DNA from 2 places in the Streptomyces sp. 351MFTsu5.1 genome. Region 1 is predicted to be linked to the other one. Evidence: riboswitches for the same ligand, from Rfam matches in the RefSeq annotation. Region 1 holds a riboswitch; the other holds the start of a gene.
What was found. Region 1 has a riboswitch for ZMP and ZTP ahead of H295_RS0112370 (glycine hydroxymethyltransferase). Riboswitches for the same ligand answer to the same signal wherever they lie in the genome.

Region 1 (14,441 bases):
CCGGCCCTCGACTTCCGCTACTTCACCGACGAGGACGACTACGACGGCCGCACCCTCGTCGACGGCATCAGGATCGCCCGCGAGATCGCGGCGACCGAACCGCTCGCCGGCTGGCTCAAGCGGGAGGTGTGCCCCGGCCCCGACATCACCGGTGACGAGGAGCTGAGCGAGTACGCCCGCAAGGTCGCGCACACCGTCTACCACCCGGCGGGCACCTGCCGGATGGGCGCCGCCGACGACGAACTGGCCGTCGTCGACCCCGAACTGAGGATCCGCGGCCTCGACGGCATCCGTATCGCCGACGCGTCCGTGTTCCCGACCATGACCGCCGTGAACCCCATGATCGGGGTGCTCATGGTCGGTGAGAAAGCCGTCGATCTGCTGGGAGGTGGTGCGTGATGACCACGACCGCGACCATGGACAAGCCCCCGACCACCGACAACCCGGTGTTCTCCGTCGACGGCCTGTGGAAGGTCTTCGGCCCCAAGGCGGAACTCGTGCCCGAGGACGCCGAACTGGCCGCCCTCGACCCCGCCGACCTTCGCGAGCGGACCGGCTGCACGGCCGCCGTCCGCGATGTGAGCTTCGACGTCCGCAAGGGCGAGGTCTTCGTCGTCATGGGCCTGTCCGGCTCCGGCAAGTCCACGCTGGTGCGCTGTCTGACCCGGCTCATCGAGCCGACCGCCGGCACCATATGCATCGACGGCGAGGACGTCCGCGCGATGGACAAGTCCCGGCTGCGCGAACTGCGCCGCCACCGTGCCGCGATGGTCTTCCAGCACTTCGGCCTCCTCCCGCACCGCACGGTCCTCGACAACGTGGCGTACGGCCTGGAGATCCAGGGCGTCGGCAAGGCCGAGCGCCGGGCGCGGGCCGCCGAAGTCGTCGCCAAGGTCGGCCTGGAGGGCATGGAGCACCGCAAGCCCTCCCAGCTCTCCGGCGGCCAGCAGCAGCGCGTCGGCCTCGCGCGGGCCCTCGCGGTGGACCCCCAGGTCCTCCTGTTCGACGAGCCGTTCAGCGCGCTCGACCCGCTGATCCGGCGGGATATGCAGGAGGAGGTCGTGCGCCTGCACCGCGAGGAGGGCCGCACGATGGTCTTCATCACGCACGACCTGAGCGAGGCCCTCAAGCTCGGTGACCGCATCGCCCTGATGCGCGACGGCAAGGTCGTCCAGCTGGGCACCCCGGAGGAGATCGTCGGCTCCCCGGCCGACGGCTATGTCCGCGAGTTCGTCCGGGACGTGCCGCGCGAGCAGGTCATGACGGTCCGCAGGGCCATGAAGCCCGGCGGCTGCGCGGGCCCGACGCACCCGGGCGCCCTCGCCCCCGACGCCGTCGTCGCCGACGCCATCAAGGTGGTCGCCGAGCGCGGCGGCCCGGCGTGCGTCGTCGAGCGGGGCCGCTGCCTGGGTGTCGTCGACCACGAGCGGCTGCTCGGCGTGGTGGCCGGCACGGAACTCCGTGACGGATCCTCGGCGCCGCGGACTTCCGAGGGGGCCTCCGGAACCTCCGGAACGGAGCTTCGCAAGGAGGCCGTCTGATGGCTACCGTCACCGCGTCCACGCCCCGCTCCCTGCCCACCCATCTGATCAGGCACCGTGCGGTCCACAAGATCCTGCTCATCGCCCTCGCCGCGGCGGTCCTCGTGCCGCTCGCCAACGCGCAGTGGGCGAGCGGCAGTTGGCCCGCCGCTCTCACCGTCGACCTCACCAAGCCGCTCGGCAGCGCCAGCGACTGGATCATCGACAACCGCGACAGCCACCCGCTGTTCCTCTACTTCTTCGGCTACCTCAGCAACGCCGTCGTGATCTCCGTGCACGCCGTGTACGTGGTCCTGCTCGGCGCGGGCTGGGCCGGCGTCACCGCGCTCGGCGCCCTGGTGGCCTGGCGGGTCGCCGGTCTGCGGCTCGCCCTCGGCACCGCGGCCGCGTTCCTCGCCTGCGGTCTGCTCGGCATGTGGGTCCCCACCATGCAGACCCTCGCCCTGATGGTCGTCGCCGTGCTCGCCTCGGTCCTGGTCGGCGCCCTGCTCGGGCTCGCCGCCGGACTGTCCCCCCGGATGGACAAGCTCCTGCGGCCGGTCCTGGACACCATGCAGGTCATGCCCGCCTACGCCTACCTCCTCCCGGTGGTCCTGGTGTTCGGCATGGGCGTGCCCGCCGCCGTCCTCGCCACCGTCGTCTACGCCGCCCCGCCCATGGCCCGCCTCACCGCGCTCGGCCTCCAGGGCGCGGACAAGGGCGTTCTGGAAGCCGTCGAGTCGCTCGGCACCACCGCCCGCCAGCGGCTGCTCACCGCCCGTATCCCGCTGGCCCGCAAGGAGCTCATGCTCGGTCTCAACCAGACGATCATGATGGCTCTGTCGATGGCCGTCATCGCGTCCGTGATCGGCGCCGGCGGCCTCGGTGACCGCGTCTACCAGGCGCTGGCCTCGGTCGACGTGGGCGCCGCCCTCGCGGCCGGCATCCCCATCGTGCTGCTCGCCGTCGTCCTCGACCGGGTCACCGGCGCGGCGGGCGCGGCCGGCGACGACGCCGAGGACCAGGGGCGCGCCGCCTGGGCGTACGCCCTCGCCGGAGCCGTCGTCGTGGCGGTCGCCGGACGGCTGCTCGGCCGGCTCGACTGGCCCGACGCCTGGACCCTGAACATCGCCGAGCCCGTCAACCGTGCCGTCGACTGGATGACCGCCCACCTCTACTCCGGTGTCCCCGTCGTCGGCGGCACCGCCGACTGGGCCGCCCACTTCACCACCTGGATCCTCGACCCGGTCCGCGACGGCCTCCAGGCGCTGCCCTGGTGGTCCGTGCTGCTCGTCGTCGCCACCCTGGCCTGGCTGATCGGCACCTGGCGCACCGCCCTCACCGCGGTCCTCGCCATGGCCGCGATCGGCGTCCTCGGGGTGTGGACGCCCGCGTTGGACACGCTCTCGCAGGTCCTCGCGGCCGTCGCCGTCACCCTCGTCCTGGGCTTCGCGATCGCCGTCGCGGCGGCCCGCAGCGACCGCTTCGAGCGGATGCTGCGGCCCGTCCTGGACGTCTTCCAGACGATGCCGCAGTTCGTGTACCTGATCCCGGTCGTCGCCCTGTTCGGCGTGGGCCGCGCACCCGCCGCCGCGGCGGCCGTCGTCTACGCCCTGCCCGCCGTCGTCCGCATCACCACCCAGGGCCTGCGCCAGGTCGACCCGGCCGCCATGGAGTCCTCGCACTCGCTCGGCGCGACCAGCTGGCAGCAGCTGCGCCAGGTCCAGCTCCCGCTCGCCCGGCCCGCGCTGCTGCTCGCCGTCAACCAGGGCGTGGTCCTGGTCCTCGCCGTCGTCGTCATCGGCGGCCTGGTCGGCGGTGGCGCGCTCGGCTACGACACCGTCTTCGGCCTGGCCCAGGGCGACCTGGCCACCGGCCTGGTCGCCGGTGCCGCCATCGTCTGCCTCGGCCTGATGCTCGACCGGGTCACCCAGCCGACCGAACGCCGTACGGGGAAGGGAGCCTGACATGCGCGTCCGTACACTCGCCGCCGCCGGATCCCTGCTGCTGCTCACGGGCTGCGGTGCCGCCGACATGACCAAGCAGGCCTCGCCGTTCGCCAACGCCCACGGCTCCAAGAGCGTGACCCTGTCCGTGCAGTCCTGGGTCGGCGCACAGGCCAACGTGGCCGTCGCCCAGTACCTGCTGGAGCACCAGCTCGGCTACCGCGTCGACACCGTCCAGGTCGACGAGGTGCCCGCCTGGGACGCGCTCAGCCAGGGCCGGGTCGACGCGATCCTGGAGGACTGGGGCCACCCCGAGCAGGAACAGCGGTACGTCAAGGACAAGAAGACCATCACGCCGGGCGGCGGACTCGGGGTGACCGGGCACATCGGCTGGTTCGTCCCGACGTACTTCGCCAAGCAGCACCCGGACGTGACCAACTGGAAGAACCTCAACAAGTACGCCTCCCAGCTGCGCACCGCGGAGAGCGGCGGCAAGGGCCAGCTGATGGACGGCTCCCCGTCCTACGTCACCAACGACAAGGCGCTGGTGAAGAACCTCAAGCTGGACTACCAGGTGGTGTTCGCCGGCTCCGAGGCCGCGCAGATCACCCAGATCCGGCAGTTCGCCAAGGAGAAGAAGCCCTTCCTGACCTACTGGTACGCCCCCCAGTGGCTGTTCAAGAAGGTCCCGATGACCGAGGTGAAGCTGCCCCCCTACAAGGAGGGCTGCGACGCGGACCCGGCGAAGATCACCTGCGCCTATCCGCACACCCCGCTCCAGAAGTACCTCAACACGGACTTCGCCAAGTCCGGCGGCAAGGCGGCGGCCTTCCTGAAGAAGTTCAAGTGGACGACCGAGGACCAGAACGAGGTCTCCCTGATGATCGCCGACCAGAAGATGACGCCGGAGGACGCGGCGAAGAAGTGGGTGGACAGCCACGAGTCCACGTGGAAGGCGTGGCTGTCCTGAGTCCGTGGGAGGGCGTGGCTGTCGTGGCCGCCGCTGTCAGCGCCTGAGCTCGTCGGCGATCCCCTGGAGCGCCAGGGCGGCCCGGCGTTGCAGGCCCGGTCCGAAGGTGACGCGCGTGGCCCCGAGTTCACCGAGCGCGGTGGGCGAGGGGCCCTCGCCGTCCAGACGCCCGAACACATTGAGCGGCCCCTGGATCCCGGACCGCAGCAGGGGCAGTACGCCGGGCGGGGCGCCGATCGGATACACGCAGTCGGCGCCCGCGGCGACGTACAGCGCCGCCCGCTCGATCGCCCGCCCGGGATCGCCGTCGCCGTGGGCGAACGTGTCCACGCGCGCGTTGACGAACAGCCGGTCCCCGGCCGCGTACCGCACCTCGGCCAGCCACTCGGCGTGCTCACGCGGGTCCTTGAGCACCCCCTGGTGGGAGTCCTCCAGGTTGCAGCCCACGGCGCCCGCCTCCAGCAGGCGCTCCACCAACTCCTTGGGCGCCAGCCCGTATCCACCCTCCACGTCCGCCGACACGGGAATGTCCACGGCCCCGCAGACGCGCGCCACCGCGGCGAACATCTCGTCGGCCGGCGTGGACCCGTCCTGGTGGCCGAGCGCGGCCGCGATTCCCGCACTGGGCGTGGCGAGCGCCGGGAACCCGGCCTCCTCCAGCGCCCGCGCGCTGACCGCGTCCCAGGGACCGGGCAGGACGAGCGGATCGCCCGGCAGCCGGGTCCGGTGCAGGGCGCGGAAGATCTCCACCTTGTCCGACGTCACGACTCATGACCCCCCGGCGGGATCCGGCGGCCGACCATCACCCGGTTCCAGTTGTTGATGGCGACGACCAGGCCGATGAGATGGGCGAGTTCACGGTCGTCGAAGTGGTTCGCAGCCCGCTCGTACACCTCGTCCGGCACCCGGCCGTCCGTCAGGACGGTCACCGCCTCGGTCAGCGCGAGCGCGGCCCGCTCCCGCTCGTCGAAGACGCCCTCGGCCTCCTCCCACGCGGCGAGCAGATCCAACTGCTGTGCGCTCATGCCGAGTTCGCGCGCGATCGTGAGATGCATGTCGAGGCAGAACGCACAGTGGTTGAGCTGCGAGGCCCGGATCACGACGAGCTCGGCGAGGGCGGGATCACCGAGCCCCTTCTTCGCGGCCGCGCTGAGTGCGGACAGGGCGCGGGCGACCGCGGGGTCCAGGACGTCCGTACGGCTCACTCGTGCTTCCCCGCCTCGTAGTGGCCCGGGACCATCCGGCAGGTCACACCGAACCGGTTCCACGCGTTGATCACCGTGATCGCGGCGATCAGCTGGGCCAGCTCGGCCTCCTCGAAGTGCTTGGCCGCGTGGTCGTACACCTCGTCCGGCACGAAGCCGTCGGTGAGGACGGTGACCGCCTCGGTCAGTGCGAGGGCCGCCACCTCCTGCTCCGTGTAGAAGTGCCGCGACTCCTCCCACGCGCCGAGCTGGATGATCCGCTCGACGCTCTCCCCGGCCGCGAGGGCGTCCTTGGAGTGCATGTCGAGGCAGAACGCGCAGTGGTTGAGCTGCGAGGCACGGATCCTCACCAGCTCCAGCAACCGGGGGTCCAGACCCTTACGTGCGGCGGTGTCGAGGCGGAGCATCGCCTTGTAGACCTCGGGCGCGTGCTGGGCCCAGGCCAGGCGGGGGGCGGTTTCGGGGGAGTGGCGGGCGGGTTCCTGACGGGTGGTGCGGGCGGTCTCCTCTGTGGTCATGCCTCGACCCTAGGAGCCAGGCAGCCCAGGGGTATGGTCCACTTCCATGGCGAAACACTGGGCCATTTTCGGTATCGACCTGCATCTCGAACCCGCCGGGGGAGGCCTCCGGCGCGGCCTCACGGACGCCCTGCGCGAGGCCGTCCGCACCGGCCGCCTCGCCCCCGGCACCCGGCTGCCCTCCTCCCGCTCCCTCGCCGCCGACCTGGGCATCGCCCGCAACACGGTCGCCGACGCCTACGCCGACCTGGTCGCCGAGGGGTGGCTCAGCGCCCGCCAGGGCTCGGGCACACGGGTGGCCGAACGGGGGGTCGGGGTGGGGGGAGTGGGCGATGACGGTGCTGGTGCCGGTGCCGGTGCCGGTGCCGGTGCCGGTGCCGGTGCCGTGGGCGGGTTCGGTAGTGCGTTGCCCGGGCCTGTCTCCCGGCCCGGTGTCCCCGGCGCGTCCACGTCCCCCGACCCCGGCCACCGACGCACCCCCGGCCTCCCCGCCCCACCCGCACCCCGACCTCCCTACAACCTGATCCCCGGCACCCCCGACCTCGCGTCCTTCCCGCGCGCGGAGTGGCTCAAGGCCGCCCGTCGTGCCCTCGCCACCGCCCCCTACCAGGCCCTCGACTACGGCGACCCCCGCGGCCGCGTCGAACTGCGCACCGCCCTCGCCGACTACCTGGCCCGCGCCCGCGGGGTCCGCGCCGACCCCGACCGCATCGTGGTCTGCGCCGGGTTCTCGCACGGCCTGCGCCTCCTCGGCGCCCTGCTGCGGGCTCGCGACGCACGCACGGTCGCCGTGGAGTCGTACGGCCTCGACGTGCACTGGAACCTGCTCGCGGCCGCCGGTCTGCGCACCACCCCGCTGCCCTTCGACGAACGCGGTACCGCCCCGGGCCGGTTGACCGACCAGGACGCGGTGCTGCTCACCCCCGCGCACCAGTTCCCGATGGGCGGCACCCTGCACCGCGACCGTCGGGCGGCCGTGGTCGACTGGGCCCGCCGCACCGGGGGGCTGGTCGTCGAGGACGACTACGACGGGGAGTTCCGCTACGACCGCCAGCCCGTGGGCGCCCTCCAGGGCCTGGACCCCGACCACGTCGTCTACGCGGGCACGGCCAGCAAGTCCCTCGCGCCGGGACTCCGGCTCGGCTGGCTGGTACTGCCGTCCCACCTCATGGCGGAGGTCCTGCGGGCCAAGGGCGGTATCGACGCGTGCGGCTCCCTCGACCAGCTGACCCTCGCCGAGTTCCTGACCTCCGGCGCCTACGACCGTCATGTGCGTGCCGCCCGGCTGCGGTACCGGCGCCGCCGTGACGCGCTGGTCGCCGAGCTCGCCCGCCGGGCCCCGCAGGTCCGCGCCACCGGGATCGCGGCCGGTCTGCACGTGGTGCTGCGGCTGCCCCCGGGCACCGAACAGCAGGCGCTGCGGGCGGCCGCCTGGCACGGCCTGGCCGTCCACGGACTGCACCGGTTCCGACACCCGGAGGCCGCCGTCGAACCGGCCGACGCCCTCGTCGTGGGCTACGGCACCCCACCGGACCACGCCTGGTCAGGAGCGCTGGAAGCACTGTGCGCTGCGCTGCCCGAATAGCGCGGCCCGCTGCGGCCCGCTCACGGGACTCCGATTCCGTCCCGGTCGGCCTCCACCGGCGCCTCCCCGAACCTGGCCAGCGCCAACGCCCCCGCCACGGCCACCACGAACCCCAGGACCGCCACCCACGCCAGCCCCTCCCGCGTGCGGTCCCCGAGCCACACCACCCCCACCAGGGCGGGCCCGATCGTCTCCCCGATCACCATCCCGGCGGTCGCCGTGGTCACCGAACCCCGCTGGAGAGCCGACGTCAGTGAGAGAAAGGCCGCACCCCCACCGACGAGCAGCGCGTAGGTCGCCGGGTTGGTCACCAGATCCGACGGTGCCAGGGAGTCGATCAGCCGGACCGACACCTCCACGACGCCGAACCCGAACCCCGCCGCCAGCCCGAGCGCCAACGGCCGCCCCCGCTCCGGCAGGCGCCCGCCCAGCAGCGCGAGCACCAGCACCACCAGTGCCGTCCCGAGCATCGCGTACCCCAGGGCCGGCGGCCCGTCGCGGTCCCCTTCGGTCCCGGACGCGATCCCCAGCAGGGCCATCCCCGCGCACACCACTCCGACCGCACCCCACTCGGCCCCGCTCAGCCGGACCCTCAGCAGCCGCGCCGAGACCACCGCGGTCACCGCGAGACTCGACGCGAGTGCCGCGCCCACCGCGTAGATCGGGACCGACCGCAACGCGGCGATCTGGAGCAGGAACCCCAGCCCGTCCAACGCCAGTCCCGCGAGATAGCGCCACTGCCGCACCGCCCGCAGGAACAGCGTCACCGCGAACGCCGATCCCACCTCGCCGTCACCGCCTGCCGCATCCGCGGTCCGTGCTGCCATCGCCTGCAACACGGTGGCCGTCCCGAAGCAGACCGAGGCCCCGAGGGCGCACACCATTCCAAAGAACACAAAGTGACCTTAGGGGAGGAGGTGAAGGGTGGGCTGCTTTCAAGCGGGCTCTTACTGATCTCTAAGCTGTCCGCCACACACGCACACCGGACACACGGCCTGATCAACGGGGAGACACGGACATGGCGGACGCACGCCGACAACTTCGCTCCGGCACCATCGCACTCGGCGGCGTGGGACTGCTCGCCGCGGCCCTCACCGCCTGCTCCTCCGACCCCGACAAGCGGTGCGTCGACCGGGACAGCTACACCCTCGGCAAGGGCTACCAGGTCGTCGCCGACAAGAACTGCAAGTCCTCCACCTCCGTCAGGGGCACTTACTACTACGGCGGCAAGAAGAACGGCAGCTGGGTCACGGGCGGCTCCTTCACCAGGAAGTCCAAGGGATCCGGCAGTTCGTCGAGCAGCGGGGGCAGTGGCGGCAGCGGGGTCGACCGCGGCGGCTTCGGCAGCGGAGGCGGCGACGGCGACGGTGGTGGCACCGGCAAGGGCAGCTCCGGCGGCTGAGGGGCCGATCACCATGCGCCGACACACCATCACCCCCCGCCCTGGCTGGCAGCAGACCGTGGAATCCCAGGGGCTGATCTACCCGCTCACCCGCCACCCCGACGACTCCCTGCGGCCGTACTGGGACGAGAGCGCCTACTACTCCTTCACGCTCCCCGAGGTCGAGGCGCTGGAGGAGGTCGTCGAAGACCTCCACCGCATGTGTCTCACGGCAGCCGACCACATCGTCACCGCGAACCGCTTCGCCGACCTCGGCATCACCGACCCCCGCGTGGCCGAAGCGGTCGCCGAGTCCTGGCACCGGCGTGCCGAACTCCCTTCCGTCTACGGCCGCTTCGACCTCCGCCACGACGGCGACGGCCCGGCCAAACTCCTGGAGTACAACGCCGACACCCCCACCTCCCTCGTCGAGGCCGCCTCACCCCAGTGGTTCTGGATGGAGGAGCGCTTCCCGGACGCCGACCAGTGGAACTCCCTCCACGAACGCCTCGTCGCCGCCTGGAAGAAGCAGGCCGCCCTCCTTCCGCCCGGCAGCCCCCTGTACTTCGCGCACTCCTCCGCCGACGAGCTCGGCGAGGACCTCATGACGGTCGCCTACCTCAAGGAGACCGCCGAGCAGGCCGGCGTCACCACCGACTGGATCTCGATGGAGGAGATCGGCTGGGATCCGCTCTCCGGACGCTTCGTCGACAACCAACTCCGGTTCATCCGCAGCTGCTTCAAGCTCTACCCCTGGGAGTGGCTCACCACCGACCGCTTCGCCGACCACGTCCTCGACACGCTCGACAACGGCGGCGGCACCGGCAGCACCCTGTGGATCGAACCCGCCTGGAAGATGCTCCTCAGCAACAAGGCGCTGCTGGCCGTCCTCTGGGAGCTGTACCCGGACCACCCCAACCTCCTCCCCGCCCATCTCGACGGCCCCCGGGACCTGGCCACCACCACCGGCTACGTCGCCAAGCCCCTGCTGGGCCGCGAGGGCGCCGGAGTCACGGTCCACGAACCCGGCACGGCCTCACCCCTCCGCGAAGAGGCCTGCTGCTACCAGGAACTGGCCCCCCTGCCCGACTTCGACGGCAACCGTGTCGTCCTGGGCGCGTGGGTCGTCGAGGGCGAGTCGGCGGGCCTGGGCATCCGGGAGTCCTCGGGCCTGATCACCGACGAGTACGCACGCTTCCTGCCGCACGTGATTCTTTGAGCGGACGGTTCGTCCGAGCGGCCGATGCGTCTGAACGGGAGACCGGGACAGTGCCCCCGCCTCCGCACGGGCCCGCCAGGAAACGCGTTGTCGCCCCGTGCCCCCGCGCGCTTCTCCTGCTGGGCCCCGGACCCCGACCAGGTCGACCGCCTGGCCGACCTGCTGTTCTGACGTCGTCAACCGCCACGGCAGCGGGAACCGCGCGCCCCGCTGCCGTCGCTCGCATGGTGGACGCCGGCCCGGAGCCGTTGCGCCTGCCCGGTAGGCTGGCCGACAGGCCGTGACTGGCGCGCTGGGATGGGACGGACCATCGGGGAGCGGCCTGCGAGTGACCAAGTGCCGTGCGCCTGGGCCGAACCGTGATCCGTGACCGCTTCAAGCCACGCAGCCCGGAGGCCGCCATGTCAGAGCAGCAGCCCCTGTCCCCCGAGTCCACGGCCTTCCGCGCCGCCCTCGACGTGATCCGAGCCGTCGAGCCGCGCGTCGCCGACGCCATCGGCCAGGAGGTCCACGACCAGCGCGAGATGCTCAAGCTGATCGCCTCCGAGAACTACGCCTCCCCGGCCACCCTCCTCGCGATGGGCAACTGGTTCAGCGACAAGTACGCCGAGGGCACCGTAGGCCGCCGCTTCTACGCCGGCTGCCGCAACGTCGACACCGTCGAGTCGCTGGCCGCCGAACACGCCAAGGAGCTCTTCGGCGCCCGCCACGCCTACGTCCAGCCGCACTCCGGCATCGACGCCAACCTCGTCGCCTTCTGGTCCGTCCTCGCCCAGCGCGTCGAGGTCCCCGCCCTCGAGAAGGCCGGTGCCCGCCAGGTCAACGACCTCTCGGACGCCGACTGGGCCGAGCTCCGCCAGGCCTTCGGCAACCAGCGCATGCTCGGCATGTCCCTGGACGCCGGCGGCCACCTCACCCACGGCTTCCGCCCGAACATCTCCGGCAAGATGTTCGACCAGCGCTCCTACGGCACCGACCCGGCCACCGGCCTCGTCGACTACGAGGCTCTGCGCGCCTCGGCCCGCGAGTTCAAGCCGCTGATCATCGTCGCCGGCTACTCCGCCTACCCGCGGCTGGTGAACTTCCGGATCATGCGGGAGATCGCCGACGAGGTCGGCGCCACGCTCATGGTCGACATGGCCCACTTCGCCGGTCTCGTCGCCGGCAAGGTCCTCACCGGTGACTTCGACCCCGTCCCGCACGCCCAGATCGTCACCACCACCACTCACAAGTCCCTGCGCGGCCCGCGCGGCGGCATGGTGCTGTGCGACGACTCCCTCAAGGACCAGGTCGACCGCGGTTGCCCGATGGTCCTCGGCGGCCCGCTCCCGCACGTCATGGCCGCCAAGGCCGTCGCCCTCGCCGAGGCGCGTCAGCCCTCCTTCCAGGACTACGCCCAGCGCATCGTCGACAACTCCCGCGCCCTGGCCGAGGGCCTGATGCGCCGCGGCGCCACCCTGGTCACCGGCGGCACCGACAACCACCTCAACCTGATCGACGTGGCCTCCTCCTACGGCCTCACCGGCCGCCAGGCCGAGGCCGCCCTGCTGGAGTCGGGCATCGTCACCAACCGCAACGCGATCCCGGCCGACCCGAACGGCGCCTGGTACACCTCCGGCATCCGCATCGGCACCCCCGCCCTGACCACCCGGGGCCTCGGCACCGCCGAGATGGACGAGGTCGCAGGTCTCATCGACCGCGTCCTCACCACCACCGAGGCCGGCACCACCAAGTCGGGGGCGCCCTCCAAGGCCGCGCACATCCTCGACGCGAAGGTCGCGGACGAGATCTCCCACCGGGCCACCGAGCTCGTCGCCGGCTTCCCGCTCTACCCCGAGATCGACCTGGGCTGACCCCTCCTTCTCTTCAGGGCTCCTCCCGCGGTGGTCCGGCTCCCGGCCGGGCCGCCGCGCGGCGTATCAGCCGGGTGCCGCCGGCCCCGGCCGCGAATCCCACGGCGAGCCCCGGCACCGCCCACCAGACGTCGTGCCGACCGGCGCCCTCGTCCCGCCGGCCGCCCCCGGCATGTCCCCCGCCGGAACCGCCCGACAACCCTGCCCGGTCCAGCCGGTCGAAGACGGTCCGGTCCGCGCGGTGCCGGCGTGTGCCGTCTCGGGCGACGAACAACTGGTCCTGGCGCTCCAGGCCGGCGACAGCCGGCCCGCCGGAACGCACCGCCGCGTCGGCCGCCGGAGCCCCGAACGCGCTCACCGCCAGGACCGCCGGGGCCAGCGCCCATAACGCCCCGCGCGGCCCGAGCCGCAGTTCTCCCTGTCCGTTCCGCACCGCATCCCCCTCGATCGACACCGTCTCACCAACTCAAGCTCGCGAACCCCTCCCTTCGTCACACATGGCGCGGTCCGGCAGCGCCCACCAGCGGGAACCGGACCGAATCGGTTCCCACCCGTGGCGCTTCTGTTTCCGACTGGTTCCGGATCGGTCCCCGACACCTGAGAGAATGGTGAGCATGGCCTCTGATCGTCCCCGCGTGCTCTCCGGAATCCAGCCCACCGCAGGCTCGTTCCACCTCGGCAACTACCTCGGCGCCGTCCGCCAGTGGGTGGCCCTCCAGGAGACCCACGATGCGTTCTACATGGTCGTCGACCTGCACGCGATCACGGTCCCGCAGGACCCGAAGGAGCTCACGGCCAACACCCGCCTGGCCGCGGCCCAGCTCCTCGCCGCCGGTCTCGACCCCGAGCGCTGCACGCTCTTCGTCCAGAGCCACGTCCCCGAGCACGCCCAGCTCGCCTGGGTCATGAACTGCCTCACCGGATTCGGCGAGGCCTCCCGCATGACCCAGTTCAAGGACAAGTCCGCCCGTCAGGGCGCCGACAGCGCGAGCGTCGGCCTGTTCACGTACCCGATCCTCCAGGTCGCGGACATCCTGCTCTACCAGGCCAACGAGGTCCCGGTGGGCGAGGACCAGCGCCAGCACGTCGAGCTGACCCGCGACCTCGCCACGCGCTTCAACGGCCGCTTCGGGGAGACCTTCACGATCCCGAGGCCGTACATCCTCAAGGAGACGGCCAAGATCTACGACCTCCAGGACCCGTCGATCAAGATGAGCAAGTCGGCGTCCACGCCGAAGGGCCTCATCAACCTCCTCGACGAGCCGAAGGTCACCGCCAAGAAGGTCAAGAGCGCGGTCACCGACACCGACACCGTCATCCGCTACGACGCCGAGAACAAGCCCGGCGTCAGCAACCTGCTCACCATCCACTCGACCCTGACGGGCACGAGCATCCCGGAGCTGGAGCAGCAGTACGAGGGCAAGCTCTACGGTGCGCTCAAGACGGACCTCGCCGAGATCGTCGTCGACTTCGTGACGCCCTTCCGGGAGCGCACCCAGCAGTACCTGGACGACCCGGAGACGCTGGACTCGATCCTGGCCAAGGGCGCGGAGAAGGCCCGCGCGGTCGCCGCGGAGACCCTCTCCCAGACGTACGAGAAGGTCGGCTTCCTGCCCGCCAAGCACTGATCGCCGGGCGCACCACCGCACACCAGCACCACCGGGCAGAGCGCTGCACATCACTACGCCCGCGCCTGCCCACAGCACAGCCGTGGCCGTACAGTCGATAGCCGGACGGCTGGGAACGAATCCGACAGGACGACAGGGACGAACAGGAGACGACGTGGGGACCGTAACGATCGGTGTGTCGATCGCGGTCCCGGAGCCTCACGGCAGCCTGCTCCAGGAGCGGCGCGCGGGCTTCGGCGACGCCGCGGCTCATGGCATCCCCACCCATGTCACCCTGCTGCCGCCGACCGAGGTCGACAGCGGCGCGCTGCCCGCCATCGAGGCGCACCTCACCGAGGTCGCCGCGGCGGGCCGGCCCTTCCCGATGAAACTGTCCGGCACCGGCACCTTCCGGCCGCTGTCGCCGGTCGTGTACGTCCGGATCGCCCAGGGCGCCGAGGCCTGCACCTGGCTCCAGAAGCAGGTCCGTGACGCCTCCGGGCCGGTCGCACGGGAACTCCAGTTCCCGTACCACCCGCACGTCACGGTGGCGCACGGCATCGACGAAGCGGCCATGGACCGCGCCTTCGAGGAGCTCGCCGACTTCGAGGCCGCGTGGCCCTGCACTGGATTCGCG
Region 2 (14,441 bases), on a different contig from region 1:
AGCACGGAGACGTTGTCCGCGCGCAGGTACGCCTCGGTGACGAAGACGTGGTCCTCCAGCCGGCGCCTGCCCTCGGGGAAGCGCAGACCGATCCGGTCGAGGAAGGCCCGCCTGAACATCTTGTGCGGGGTCAGGCTGTCGATCAGCGGGGCGTTGTCGACGGTGGCCCGGGGATGGTTGCGGCGGAACAGCTCCACCGGCACGCCCCGGCCCTTGCCGGCCATCTTGCCCACGACCACGTCGGCGCCGTTGGCCACCGCGTAGTCGTACATCCGCTCCAGGGCCTCGTCGCCGAGGTAGTCGTCGTTGTCGACGAACATCACGAACTCGCCCGCGGAGGCGGCGATGCCGACGTTGCGGGGCTTGCCGGACCAGCCCGAGGCCTCCTGGTGGATGACCTTGATGTTCTCGACCTCGGCGGCCACCGCGTCCAGCCGGGCCGGGGTGTCGTCGGTCGAACCGTCGTCGACGAAGATCGCCTCGAACTCGTCCGGGGGCAGGGACTGCCTGCGCAGCGAGGCGATGCAGTCCTCGATGTAGTTCCCCGGGTTGTAGACGGGGATGACGACGCTGACCTTGACCGGCATCGGTGTCCGGACTCCTTGGGTGGCTTGTGGCTTGCGTCACGGATTGACGCGTTGTGCGCCGATGTTAACGCCGCCTGGACAAGTGCCGGGGCAGCGGGCTGCCTTGACCGGCAGTACGTCTGGCGTGAGTGAAGATGACAGAAGGGCGTCCCCGGTTCCGCGATATCGACCTGGATGTCGGGACCCGCGCCGCAACGCCCTTCACCTGGCGCCCGCCTACGCTGACCCCGTGCGCCTGCTGCTGATGTCCGACACCCACCTCCCCAAGCGTGCCAAGCAGCTCCCCGACCAGCTGCTCGACGAACTCCCGCGCGCCGACGTCGTGTTCCACGCCGGGGACTGGGTCGACACGGCCACCCTCGACCTGCTGGAGAGCCGCAGCGCCCGGCTCGTCGCCGTGTACGGCAACAACGACGGGCCCGGACTGCGCGCGCGGCTGCCCGAGGTGGCGTACGCCGACCTCGGCGGTCTGCGCTTCGCCGTCGTCCACGAGACCGGCGCCGCCCAGGGCCGCGAGGCCCGCTGCGCCGCGCGCTTTCCCGACACCGACGTCCTGGTCTTCGGCCACAGCCACATCCCCTGGGACACCGTCGCCCCGGGCGGACTGCGACTCCTCAACCCCGGCTCGCCCACCGACCGGCGCCGTCAGCCGCACTGCACCTACATGACCGCGACCGTGACCGACGCCCGCCTCACGGACGTACGCCTGCATCGCCTGCCGCCCCGCTCGGCCGCACGCTGAGCCCGGGGGCCCGCCTCACACGTCTCGCCTCCCGGGCGGGTGGATCGCCCCCGCCGTCGCCGTCAGCGGGACCCCGGTGCCGCCCCAGCGCAGCGCGACGATCTCGGCGGCCACGGACACCGCGACCTCCTCCGGTGTCCGGGCCCCGAGGTCCAGGCCGACCGGTGAGCGCAGCCGGGACAGCTCGGCCTCGGTCAGTCCCGACTCGGTGAGCCGTTTCATCCTGTCGTCGTGCGTACGGCGGCTGCCCATCGCCCCGATGTACGCCGCCGGCCGGCGCAGCGCCTCCTCCAGCAGCGGTACGTCGAACTTCGGGTCGTGGGTCAGGACGCAGATCACCGTGCGCTCGTCGGTGTCGGTGCCGCGGAGACAGCGGTGCGGCCAGTCCACGACGACCTCGACGCCCTCCGGGAAGCGCTTCGGGGTGGCGAAGACCGGGCGGGCGTCGCACACGGTGACCCGGTAGCCGAGGAAAACGCCGATCCGGGCGACGGAGGCCGCGTAGTCGATCGCGCCGAAGACCAGCATGCGCGGCGGCGGGGCGAAGGAGTGCAGGAAGACGCCGACCGCGTCCTCACGCCGTTCGCCGTGCGGGCCGTACCGCCTCGTCCCCGTCGCACCCTGGGCCAGTTCGCCGCGCGCGTCGGCGGTGACCGCCACGTCCAGGCCGGTCGCGCCCAGCGTCCCCGCGAACCGGTCCGGCCACACCGCGAGCGTGGCGCCGAGCGGTGCGGGGCCCTCGGTCACGGTCGCCAGGGTCACCGGGCGGTTCTTCGCGACGGCCTCCGCGACCTCGCCGAACACGGGATCGAGGGCGGCCGTCACGGGCCGTACCAGCAGGGTGATCTCCCCGCCGCAGGTCAGCCCCACCGCGAACGCGTCCTCGTCGCTGTAGCCGAAGGTCGCCAGGCGGGCCTCGCCGCTCGCCACGACCTCCTGGGCCAGTTCGAAGACGGCCCCCTCGACGCAGCCGCCGGACACACTGCCGACGACCTCGTCGTCCGGGCCCACGGCCATGGCCGCGCCGGGGTCACGCGGCGCGCTGCGACTGGTCGAGACGACGTTGGCCAGCCCGAACGGCACGCCCGCCCGGTACCAGCCGGCCAGCACCGGGAGGATGTCACGCATCGTCGGCTCCTTTCACCACCACCGCCCCACAGTGCCACGGTGGCTCCCCGACCCCGGGTACCCCCGCTCGGCGACGCGTCCGGCGTTAATCCGTTGCCGTCGTCGGCGTGCAGCTGCTGGACTCTCCCTGTACTCGTCGTACTCGTCGTCGCACGATCCAGGAGCCGCAATGCGCACTGCGTCCATGTCCCCCCAGGAAGGAACGACACCGCTCTCCAAGGACATGACGCCTCGTGCACCTGCTCAACCTCGGGATCCTCGCCCACGTCGACGCCGGTAAGACCAGCCTGACCGAGCGGCTGCTGCACTCCGTCGGAGTCATCGACGAGATCGGCAGCGTCGACGCCGGCAGTACGCACACCGACACCCTCGCGCTGGAGCGCCGGCGCGGCATCACCATCAAGTCCGCCGTCGTCTCCTTCACCGTCGGCGACGTCACCGTCAACCTCATCGACACCCCCGGTCACCCGGACTTCATCGCCGAGGTCGAGCGCGTCCTCGGCGTGCTCGACGGGGCGGTCCTGGTCGTCTCTGCCGTCGAGGGCGTCCAGGCGCAGACCCGGGTCCTGATGCGGACCCTCCAGCGGCTGCGCATCCCGACCCTCGTCTTCGTCAACAAGATCGACCGACGGGGCGCCCGATACGACGGCCTCCTGCGCTCCCTCGCCGAGCGGCTCACCCCGGCGATCATGCCGATGGGAACCGTCGCCGGACTCGGCACGCGCCAGGCCCGCTTCAGCCCGGGGGCCGGCCCCTGTGACGTCCTCGCGGACCACGACGACGACCTGCTGTCCGCCTACGTCGAGGAACGGGTCGACGAGGCGCTGCTGCACCGGGCCCTGGTCGAGCAGACCCGGCGGTCCCTGGTGCACCCGGTGTACTTCGGATCCGCGGCCACCGGCGCGGGCGTGCCCGAACTGGTCGCCGGCATCCGGGAGTTGCTGCCCGCCGCCGACGCGGATCCCGAAGGGCCCGTCTCCGGCACGGTGTTCAAGGTCGAGCGGGGGCCGGCGGGGGAGAAGATCGCCTACACGCGGATGTTCTCGGGGACGCTCGGCACGCGCGACCGCGTCCCGTTCGGCGAGGCCCGCGCGGAGGGCCTCGTCACCGCGATCAGTGTCTTCGACGGCGGTTCCGAGACCCGCCGGGACACGGTCCCCGCGGGCCGGATCGCCAAGCTGTGGGGCCTGAACGGCATCCGGATCGGCGACACTCTCGGCGAACCCCGCAAGGCGCACGGCCACTTCTTCGCCCCGCCCACCCTCGAAACGGTCGTCGTGCCGGGCCCGGGCGCCGACACCAGGTCCCTTCATCTCGCCCTCACCCAGCTCGCCGAGCAGGACCCGCTGATCGGCCTGCGGCACGACGAGAGCCGCCAGGAGACCTCCGTCTCGCTCTACGGCGAGGTGCAGAAGGAGGTCCTCCAGGCCACCCTCGCCGAGGAGTTCGGGCTCGACGTCACCTTCCGCGAGACCACCCCGCTGTGTGTGGAGCGGCTGGCCGGCACCGGCTCGGCGGTGCGGTTCAACAAGCGGGGCGGCAACCCCTTCCTCGCCACCGTCGGCCTGCGCGTCGAACCCGCCCCGGTCGGCTCCGGAGTGGCGTTCCGGCTGGAGGTGGAGCTGGGCGCCATGCCGTACGCCTTCTTCCGGGCCGTCGAGGACACCGTGCGCGAGACCCTGGGGGAGGGCCTGTGCGGCTGGCCCGTCCCGGACTGCACGGTCACCATGACCCACTCCGGCTACTCACCCCGGCAGAGCCATGCGCACCAGGGCTTCGACAAGAGCATGTCCAGCACCGGCGCCGACTTCCGGGGCGTCACCCCGCTGGTGCTCGTCGAGGCGCTGCGCCGGGCGGGCACCCGGGTCCACGAGCCCCTGCACCGGTTCCGCCTGGAGGCGCCGGCCGACACCCTGGGCGCCCTGCTGCCGGTGCTGGGCGCGCTGCGGGCCGTACCGGAGGACACCGTGGTCCGCGGGGAGACCTGCCGGGTGGAGGGCGTGGTCCCCGCGGCCCGGCTGCACGAGCTGGAGCAGCGGCTGCCCGGACTCACCCGCGGCGAGGGCGAGTTGGAGAGCGCCTTCGGGCACTACGCGGCGGTCACGCACGGGCCGGTCCCGTATCGGGCGACCCCTACCCGAAAAAGCTGAAACTTACTCATCAGTCATAAGTGTTGACGGTGTGCCGGATGAGTCGGACTGTTATGGACATGCCGAATATGCGTGCGCGTCTGCTCGTTGTTCTGGTTGTCCTCTGCGGATTCCTGACGGTCGCGGGCACCCCGTCCGCCTCCGCCGCCCCCATCGCCGACTCCCTGTCCTTCGACGGCACCGCCCTCACCGTGGCGAACGGCCGCTTCGTCGACGGCAACGGCCGCGAGGTCGTCCTGCGCGGCTACAACGTCTCCGGTGAGACCAAGCTCGCCGAGAACAAGGGCCTGCCCTTCGCCTCGGTGGCCGACGCCAAGAAGTCGGCGACCGCCCTCAGAGCCCTCGGCGGCGGCAACTCCGTGCGCTTCCTGCTGTCCTGGGCCTACGCGGAACCGGTGAAGGGCCAGGTCGACGCTGCCTACCTGACGGCCGCCACCGAGCAGATGCGCGCGTTCCTCGACGCGGGCATCCGGGTCTACCCCGACTTCCACCAGGACCTGTACTCGCGCTGGCTGTTCAACTCCGGCAGCTGGTACACCGGCGACGGCGCCCCCGCGTGGGCGGTGGCGCTCGGCAACTACTCCGCCGAGTCCTGCGGGATCTGCATCATGTGGGGCCAGAACATCACCCAGAACGGCGCCGTGAAGGCCGGCCAGTACGACTTCTGGCACAACAGGTACGGCCTCCAGGACTCCTTCCTGGCCACCGCCCAGAAGGTCATGACGTACCTCAAGGCCAACCTCTCCACCGAGGAGTTCGCGGGGGTGGTCGGCTTCGACCCGTACAACGAGCCCTACGCCGGCAGCTACGACTCCGGGCAGAACAGCCGCACGTGGGAACGGGACCTGCTGTGGCCCTTCTACGTGAAGTTCCGGGCCCGGATGGACGCGGCCGGCTGGACGGACAAGCCCGCGATGGTCGAGCCGAACCTGTTCTGGAACGGCAACGTCAGCAAGGAGGAGGGCGGTCTGCTCGACGCGGGCACGATCGGCTCCCGCTATGTCTTCAACACCCACTTCTACGACCAGAAGGCCATCTCCGGGATCCTGATGTGGGGCAACGCCTCGGACGGCCAGTACGTGAGCGACTTCGGCACCGTCCGGGACCGCGCCTCGGCCCTCGGGACGACGTCCGTGGTCAGCGAGTTCGGGCATCCGCTGAACGGCTCCACCGCGGGCAAGGCGCCGACCGTCCTCAAGGCCATGTACCAGGCCATGGACTCCCGGGTGAAGGGCGCCAACTGGTGGTCCTCGCCCGCGACTTCGGGCCCTGTGCTGTCCGGTTCCCAATGGCAGTGGGACATCTACAACGGCCGCCACCACGAGCTGATGAACGACAACCCCAGCAAGGTCATGACCTCGGGTGACGCCTGGAACGACGAGGACCTGTCGGCCGTCCGGCTCGACGACTCCGGTACGGCCGTGCTCCGCCAGGACGCCCGGCTCCTGGACCGGATCTACCCGAGCGCCACCTCCGGCTCCACGGTCGCCTTCACCTACGAGGACCGCTCACGCGACGGCTCCACCACCCTGACCTGGAACCCGGTGCCGAGCAGCCTGCCGAACGTGGCCTCGCTGGTCGGCTCCGGGCAGTACTCGCTGCTGGTGTGGCGGTCGGGCGGCGGTTCGGCACCCACCGAACTCCATCTCCCCGCCTCCTTCCCCACCGCCGCGACCACGGTCGTCTCCGACCTCGGCACGATCTACGGCCCTCCGGCGTACACCTCGTCCACGCCGATCGGCGCGGCCCTCGAACCGGGCGGCACGGGCAGCCGCCGCCTCCTGCTCACCGACGCGGACTCCGGCGTCCTGCACTACGCGCTGGTGACCAACGGGGCGACCTCGCCCTCCACGTCCCAGCTCAACGCGGCCAGGTCCGAGCTGGCGTCCTGGGTGACATCGAAGATCGGCTGACCCTGCGGGATTTCGGTTGAGTGTGCCGAGGCGGCTCGGCACACTCGCCGGATGATCAACTCCGTCGTGATTGAGGGTAGTTGGGGCGAGCTCCGGTGTCGCGTGCGGACGGAGACTTCTGGTGTTCCGACGGTCTGATCGTCCGTGAGCCCTGTGTCTGCAACATGGCCCGCGTGCTCGTCGGCCTGCTCGAACCGTGTCGCCGCTTGCGGGTGCGGGTCGTGGGGGCCGGTCGCGCAGTTCCCCGCGCCCCTGGGTGGGTCCACCGGACCTCGGGTTCACCCGGCAACCGGCTTTCCGCCGGCCACGGCTGTCCACCGGCCGGCCGGTTCCCGCGTCACCGCGGCCGGACTGCTCATGCTGCCCATGCTCGTGGCGATGACACCGGCGACTTCGCGTGCATTCTTCGACGGCTCGACGACGACTGACCGCTCCGCCCCCGCGTACGGGAGCGGAGCGGTCAGGAGACGTCCGGGGGAGTGGCGGGCATCAGGACGCCGGGCTCGTCCAGTTCGCGGCCACGTGGCCCAGCCGCACCCGCTGCGGGTGGTCGCCCACCGCCACCGACGCGGTCTTCTGCCCGGTCGCGAAGTCGATCGCGGTGACCTGGTCGGCGCCGCTCTCGGAGATCACACAGCTCTTGCCGTCACCGCTGACGGTCGCCCAGTACGGCTTCGAGGCGGGCACCAGCGGGCCCTCCTGGAGCGTGGAGCGGTTCACGACGGTCGCGTAGTCGTCCATCGTGCCCGCGACGCACAGCTTGCTGCCGTCCGGGCTCATCGAGATCCCGTGGTGGCGCGAGTCGTTGACCATGGTGGTGCGGTCGTCGCTGGTCGCCGGGTTCTTCGGCAGGGTCTTGGTACGGGTGATCCTGTCCGTGGCCACGTCGTACTCGAAGAAGCCGTTGAAGAACGACACCTGGAAATACAGCTTGGACTCGTCGGGCGAGAACACGGCGGGCCGGACCGCGTCCGAGTAGTCCGTGAGGCCGATCGCGTTCAGCTTGTCCCGCATGTCGATGGTCTTGACCTGCTTGTACGTGGTCGCGTCCACCACCGTGATGTGCCGGTCGCCCTTCGTCCAGTCCAGCCAGGGCGCGTCGGAGTCGGTGTTGACGTCACCGATCGCCATGTTCCAGATGTACTTGCCGTCCTTGGTGAAGATGTTCTCGTGCGGCTTGTCGCCGGTGGCGAAGGAGCCCAGCTGCTGGCCGGTGTCGATGTTCAGCACGTGCACGGTGTTCGCGGTCGAGGCGGACACCGCGACCCGGGTGCCGTCGGGGGAGACCGCCATGTGGTCCGCCCGGTACCCCGAGACCTTGAAGCGCCAGTTGATCTTCCCGGTCGCCAGGTCGATGGACACGACGTCCGCGAAGCTGGGCCGCGAGACGACCACCGACTTGCCGTCCGGGGTGGAGTACATGTCGTCCACGAACTGGTCGTGGCCCTCGCCGACGCTGTTGCGGATCGCCATGAAGTAGATCCACTTGATGGGGTCGGCGTTGATCTCCGCCATCCGGGCGTCCTTGTCGGGGATGACGTTGATCCGGCCGATCTTCGCCAGGTCGCCGGAGGACTTGATGACGTCGGCGGTGCCGTCCCAGTTGTTGCCCACGAACAGCACCTCGCGCAGGGCGGGGCCGTCCGCCGCGGAGGCGGCGGACACGGGGGCGGTGACGGTCAGGACGACGGCTGCGGCCAGGGCACAGAGGTGCCTGGGGCGGATAGCGGGCAAGGCGGGTCTCCCTACGGGGCGGCTCAGACGGGGCGGCGCATTCGGGCGGCTCGAACAAACTCATGGCGTGGGCATGCCAGAGGTAAATCTGAAGATGTGCGCATTCAGAGTGAACTTACTGCAAAGTAAGGAAGGGGCGCCCTTCTCCACAAGACTGCGTGCACGACAAAATTGCACTCCTACGGGTGGCCGGACCTTCCGGCCCGAACAGGAGGTGCGGTGACGGGCAGGCTCAGGGCCCCGACCGGTCGCTACGGCGGCAAGACCGCCGCGGAGCGGCAGGCCGAGCGACGCCGTCGCTTCCTGGACGCGGCACTCCAGCTCTTCGGGGACGCTCCGGGCTACCGCGCCACGACCGTCGCCGCCCTCAGCGAGGCCGCGGGCCTGTCCACCCGCCAGTTCTACGAGGAGTTCCGCACCCTCGAGGACGTCCTGGCCGCGCTCCACCTCAAGGTCAACGACTGGGCGACGGCGGCCGTGCTGGCCGCGGTGGCCGACGCGGACCAGCTGCCGCTGACCGAACGGGTGGCGGCGATCTTCCGGGCGTACGCGGCCAACGTCACCTCCGACCCGCGGCGGGTGCGGATCACGTTCGTGGAGATCATCGGGGTCAGCGCGCGGATGGAGGAGCAGCGTCTGGCGCGTCGGGCGCACTGGGTCGACCTGGTGTGCGCCGAAGCGGAGCGGGCGGTCGCCCGGGGGGAGGCCACGCCCCGGGACTTCCGGCTCGCGGCGACGGCGTTCATCGGCAGCGTGAACGGCCTGCTGCACGACTGGAACGCGGGATGGGTGGACGCCACGCTCGACGAGGTGGTGGAGGAACTGATGCGCCAGCTGCTGGGGATCCTCCAGCCACCGGGGTGGGATTCCGGCCGGGGGTGAGCGGGGGTGCCGGCCGGGTGGTGAGTGGGATTCCGGCTTGGTGTGAACGGGGCTTTCGCCCGGGCGTGAGCCGCGGCGCCGCCCGTGCGTGAGTGGGGCGCGGGCGCGCTACCGCCCCAGCTTGTTCACCGCATCGAGTACCGGTGTCACTCCGTCCTCGTCGCGGATGTGCGCCCCCAGCGCCCGGGCCCGCTCCCGGTGACCGGTGTCGCGGGTCGCCTCGGTCAGCGCCGCCGCCAGCGCCTCGGCGGTCAGTCGCCGCAGCGGCACGGCCCGCGGTGCCACGCCCAGTGCCACCAGCCGCGCCGCCCAGAAGGCCGCGTCGAACTGGATCGGCACCGGCACCGCCGGGACTCCCGCCCGCAGCCCCGCCGCCGTGGTGCCCGCGCCCGCATGGTGGACCACCGCCGCCATGTGCGGGAACAGCGCCGAGTGCGGCACCTCGTCGACCGTCAACAGGTCGTCCCCCGTCGCCGCCAGGCCCGCCCAGCCGCGCTGGACCACCCCGCGCAGCCCGGCCAGGCGCAGTGCCCGCACGATCGCGGCGCTGACCCGCGCGGGGTCGGGCACGGTCGCGCTGCCGAGCCCCACGAAGACCGGCGGCGGCCCCGCGTCGAGGAACGCCCGCAGCTCGTCGGGGAGCGGCGCGTCCGCGTCGTACGGCCACCAGTAGCCGGCCACGTCGAGCCCGCGCCGCCAGTCACGGGGCCGGGCGACGACGCGCGGGCTGAACCCGTGCAGCACCGGCCAGCCCTGCCGGTCCCGGGCCCGCAGTGCCGCGGCCGTGCCCATCGGCGGCAGACCCAGACGGCTGCGCACCGGGGGGAGGGCCGCGCCGAATACCTGTTCCACGGCCAGGTTCAGGGCCGTCCCGGTGGCCCGGTTGCCGAGCGAGCCCCAGGAGCGGATGCCCAGCATGGGCGGGGCGAACTCCCGGGTGGCGGCGAGGGGTTGGAGGTTGAGGCCGAGGCTGGGCAGACCGAGGCCCTCGGCGACGGCGTGTCCCAGGGGGGCCACCGAGCCGGACAGCAGCAGTGCGTCGCTCGACCGGGCGGCGGCCACCAGGTCGTCGGCCATCTCCACGGCCAGGGTCCGGGCCATCGCGACCACCCGCACCAGCTTGCCCACGCCGGTCGTGCTGCGGTGCAGCGCCCGCCCGCGCGAGGACTCCAGCTCCGCCCGGGGATCGACGGGCAGGGCGTGGAACCGGAGGCCGGCCCGGGCCGCGAGCGGCTCGAAGCGGCCGTGGGTGACCAGGGTGACCTCGTGCCCGGCCCGCGCCAGTCGGTGCCCCAGACCGGTGAAAGGGGCGACATCGCCCCGGGAACCCGCTGTCATGATCGCTACCCGCACGCCGGACAGTATGGCGCCGGGGCCCGGCTTCCGGGGCGAACGACCCGTGCGTACCGGCCAGTTCAGGCCGGTACGCAGGCGTAGGCCTCACCCTCCTGTGGCTGTGGCTGTCTGTCTCTGTGGCTTTGGCGGTCGAGTCAACCCACCCGGGCGGCGGTCTCGGCCGCCGTCACCGTCTGCTCCAGCAGCGTGGCGATGGTCATCGGTCCGACACCACCCGGCACCGGCGTGATCAGCGAGGCCCGTTCCACGGCGGAGTCGAAGTCGACGTCACCGACGTTCCCCTCGTTGTATCCCGCGTCGACGACCACCGCGCCCGGCTTGACGTCCTGGCCCCGGACCAGCCGGGGCCGGCCCACCGCGGCGACCACGATGTCCGCCTCCCGCACGGCCGCCGACAGGTCCGTGGTGCGCGAGTGGCAGTAGGTCACCGTGGCGTCCCGGGCGAGCAGGAGCATCCCGGCCGGCTTGCCGAGGATGGCGCTGCGGCCCACGACCACCGCCCGCTTCCCGGCCGGGTCGACGTCGTACGCGTCGAGCAGCCGCATGATCCCGCCGGGGGTGCAGGACACGAACCCCGGGAGGCCGAAGCTCATCGTCGCGAAGGAGGCGAAGGTGACTCCGTCGACGTCCTTCTCCGGCGCGATCGCCTCGAACGCCGCCCGCTCGTCGATGTGCGCGCCCATCGGATGCTGGAGCAGGATGCCGTGCACGGTCGGGTCGGCCGACAACTCCCGCAGGGTGACGACCAGTTCCTCGGTGGTGGTGGCTGCCGGGAGCGCCACGTGCCGTGACTCGACACCGGCTGTGCGGCAGCGGTTCCGCTTCATCCGGACGTAGGTGACGGAGGCCGGGTCCTCACCGACGAGAACCGTCGCGAGACAGGGCGCCCGACCCGTGCGGGCGGTGAGGCCGGCCGCGCGCTCGGCGGTCTCCCCGACGATGCGCCGGGCGAGCGCGGTGCCGTCCATGATGCGGGCCTGAGACATGATCCACTCCTGGGTCGATCGTGGGAATCGCCCAGGCGCACGGCTTCGGAGTCATGGACCGCTCCCCGGTGGTGCTCCACCTCAGCGCCAGTCACGGCCCGCCACCAGCCTAACCGGCTCCGGTACGCCCGCGGTCTGCGCGTGCAGCAGCTCCGCCCCGGTCGCCCCGGCCCGCTCGTGCCGAGAAGGTCCAGGTCGGGCAGGGCGTGATCTGGACCCTCGGCGCCTTTCTCGTTACTCGTCCCAGGCCTGGATCATGGTCTGTTCGGTGATCTTGCCGTCCTTGAGGGTCAGCATCGACTCCGACAGGACGCGCACGCCGTCGGAGTACAGACAGGACTCGCTGAAGGCGACGTGATCGCCCTCCATGACACACCCTTCCAGTTTGTGTGTCATGTCGCGGCTGTAGACGTCGTCGAGCATCGCGCTTATCTGGTCCTTGCCGTGCACCACCATGGGGTGGCTGGGCTGCGTGTTGCGGTCGACGATGCGGATCTCGGCGTCGTCCGCGTAGAGCGACAGCAGATCGGCCGCGGAGTTCCCTTCGACGCCACGGCGCAGGGTCTCGCTGGTGAAACCGGTGTTTGCGGCAGTGCCCATGGTGACCTCCTTCGAAGGCCGCGGCCCGACGAGGAACGGGCCGCGCAGGGCTTCCTCCTACGAGACTCCTCCGCCCCGGCGGCCACGGCAAGCGCAGTACGGGCGCTCCGCCTGACGGGTGAGCGGCGCCGGGCAACCGTGTCCGGGAGCGGTCGGTGGCCGTTGCTGACTACATGATCTCAACTCGACGTATCGTCGCCGCCGTCGGTCTCGCCGTCGGCGTCACCGGTCTCGCCGCTCCCCTCGCGAACGCGGCCGGCGCGGCCGCCCAGGACGCGAGCCCGCTCAGCCCGATGGCCACGCTCGACTCGCTCGCGGTGAGCGAGATCCCGGCGGAGCACAGGGCTCAGTTGCCCAAGGTCTCCGAGCAGCTCAACAGGGCCAACGACCTCTACCGGCTGAACGAACTGCACCAGGTCACCGACCTCGCCGCGCCCGTCACCGGGCTGGTCCCCGCGATCGAGACCTGACGGCTCCCGCACGGACACCGAGGGCCGCCCGGATCACCGGGCGGCCCTCGACGCGTTCCGGGATGTCCCGGGGGTCATGGTGCGGACACCTGACTCATTCGGCGGCTGTGGCCAGGAACTGCGTGGCCGCCAGTTCCGCGTACAGCGGGTCCCCGGCGACCAGCTCCCGGTGCGTCCCCACGGCCCGTACCCGCCCCGCGTCCATCACGACGATCCGGTCGGCCGTCGTCACCGTCGACAACCGGTGCGCGACGACCAGCACCGTGGTCGTACGCGCCACGTCCGCCACCGTGTCCCGAAGGGCCGCCTCGTTCACCGCGTCCAGCTGGGAGGTGGCCTCGTCCAGCAACAGCAGCCGGGGCCGCCGCAGCAGCGCCCGTGCGATCGCCACCCGTTGCCGTTCACCGCCCGAGAGCTTGGTCCCGCGATGGCCGACCAGCGTCTCAAGGCCGGCGGGCAGCCGCGCCACCAGCCCGTCCAGCCGGGTCGTCTTCAGGACACGGGTCACCGCGTCCTCGGCCGCGTCGGGATTGCCGAGGAGCAGGTTCTCGCGCAGTGACCCCGACAGCACGGGCGCGTCCTGCTCCACGTACCCGATCGCCGAGCGCAGCTGCGGCAGTTCCCACTCCGCGAGATCCCGCCCGTCCAGCGTCACGACCCCGGACTCGGGATCGTAGAACCGCTCGATCAGCGAGAACACCGTCGTCTTCCCGGCTCCGGACGGTCCGACGAAGGCCGTCAGCCCCCGGGCCGGCACCTCGAAGGAGACGCCGTGGTGGACGTAGGGCAGATCGTCGGCGTAGCGGAACCTGACGTCCGCGAAGGCGACGGCGGCGGGTTCTGCCCCGGCGGCGGGCAACGGCGCCGCGGGCGCGGCCGGTTCGGCCGGCAGCCGCAGCGCCTCCTGGATCCGGGCGAGGGCGGCCGCGCCCGTCTGGTACTGCGTGACCGCCCCGACGACCTGCTGGATCGGGGACATCAGATAGAAGACGTACAGCAGGAAGGCCACCAGCGTGCCGACACCGATCGCCCCGGTGGCGACCCGGGCCCCGCCCGCCGCGAGCACCGTGATGAACGCGATCTGCATCGCGAGTCCCGCCGTGTTGCCCGCGGCCGCCTGCCACTTGGCGGCCCGCACGCTCTGCCGCCAGGACTCCTGGGCGGCCGCGTGCAGGGTCCGCTCCTCGCGGTGCTCGGCGCCGGACGCCTTCACCGTGCGCAGCGCGCCGAGGATCCGCTCCAGCGAGGCGCCCATCACGCCGACCGCGTCCTGGGCCTGCCGGCTCGCCCGGTTGATGCGCGGCACGATCACACCGAGAACCGTGCCCGCGGCCAGGATCACCGCCAGCGTGACCCCCAGCAGCACAGGGTCGACCAGGGCCATCATCACCACGGTCGCCACCAGCGTGAGCCCGCCTGTGCCCAGGCCCACGAGGGAGTCGGTGGTGACCTCGCGCAGCAGTGTGGTGTCCGAGGTGATCCTGGCCATGAGATCGCCGGGTTCGGTGCGGTCCACGGCGGGGATGCGCAGCCGCAGCAGATACGACGACAGTGAGCGCCGCGCGCCGAGGACCACGGACTCCGCGGTGCGTCGCAGGACGTACGAACCCAGCCCGCCGACCGCCGCGTTGGCGATCACCAGCCCCGACATGGCGACCAACGCCCAGGTGATCGTGCGGTCGTGGGAGAGGTCCTCGATCAACTCCCGTGCGACCAGGGGCAGCAGGAGTCCGGTGACGCCCGTCAGGAGCGAGAGCAGGGCACCCGCCAGCAGGGTCCAGCGGTGCGGCCGTACGTAGTCGAGGAGCAGTCGCCAGGTGGGCGGGCCGGGCGTGGTCTCGGTGGTGCCCACGGCGCTCCTTCGGGCTCGGCGGTGGAGACCTTCAGGCTACG

Region 2: it holds a riboswitch for ZMP and ZTP, as region 1 does, so the genes downstream of both, H295_RS0107650 (bifunctional 5,10-methylenetetrahydrofolate dehydrogenase/5,10-methenyltetrahydrofolate cyclohydrolase) here and H295_RS0112370 (glycine hydroxymethyltransferase) in region 1, are expected to answer to the same signal.

The regions. Positions count from the first base shown of each region.
Region 1 is NZ_KB911779.1:63,725-78,165, reverse strand. Features, by position in the region: gene H295_RS0112430 (GMC family oxidoreductase) at 1-399, shown strand, start outside; gene H295_RS0112425 (quaternary amine ABC transporter ATP-binding protein) at 399-1,541, shown strand; gene H295_RS0112420 (ABC transporter permease) at 1,541-3,487, shown strand; gene H295_RS0112415 (ABC transporter substrate-binding protein) at 3,489-4,436, shown strand; gene H295_RS0112410 (isocitrate lyase/PEP mutase family protein) at 4,473-5,201, opposite strand; gene H295_RS0112405 (carboxymuconolactone decarboxylase family protein) at 5,198-5,641, opposite strand; gene H295_RS0112400 (carboxymuconolactone decarboxylase family protein) at 5,638-6,159, opposite strand; gene H295_RS0112395 (PLP-dependent aminotransferase family protein) at 6,206-7,744, shown strand; gene H295_RS0112390 (hypothetical protein) at 7,765-8,628, opposite strand; gene H295_RS0112385 (hypothetical protein) at 8,763-9,146, shown strand; gene H295_RS0112380 (glutathionylspermidine synthase family protein) at 9,160-10,344, shown strand; ZMP/ZTP riboswitch at 10,615-10,704, shown strand; gene H295_RS0112370 (glycine hydroxymethyltransferase) at 10,746-12,197, shown strand; gene H295_RS43170 (hypothetical protein) at 12,211-12,630, opposite strand; gene trpS (tryptophan--tRNA ligase) at 12,812-13,825, shown strand; gene H295_RS0112355 (2'-5' RNA ligase family protein) at 13,980-14,441, shown strand, end outside.
Region 2 is NZ_KB911777.1:223,817-238,257, reverse strand. Features, by position in the region: gene H295_RS0107690 (glycosyltransferase family A protein) at 1-587, opposite strand, end outside; gene H295_RS0107685 (metallophosphoesterase family protein) at 817-1,329, shown strand; gene H295_RS0107680 (XdhC family protein) at 1,345-2,457, opposite strand; gene H295_RS0107675 (elongation factor G) at 2,691-4,607, shown strand; gene H295_RS0107670 (cellulase family glycosylhydrolase) at 4,661-6,520, shown strand; gene H295_RS0107665 (YncE family protein) at 7,010-8,254, opposite strand; gene H295_RS0107660 (TetR/AcrR family transcriptional regulator) at 8,474-9,136, shown strand; gene H295_RS0107655 (glycosyltransferase) at 9,245-10,474, opposite strand; gene H295_RS0107650 (bifunctional 5,10-methylenetetrahydrofolate dehydrogenase/5,10-methenyltetrahydrofolate cyclohydrolase) at 10,627-11,478, opposite strand; ZMP/ZTP riboswitch at 11,501-11,583, opposite strand; gene H295_RS0107645 (nuclear transport factor 2 family protein) at 11,713-12,078, opposite strand; gene H295_RS0107640 (hypothetical protein) at 12,252-12,548, shown strand; gene H295_RS0107635 (ABC transporter ATP-binding protein) at 12,643-14,400, opposite strand.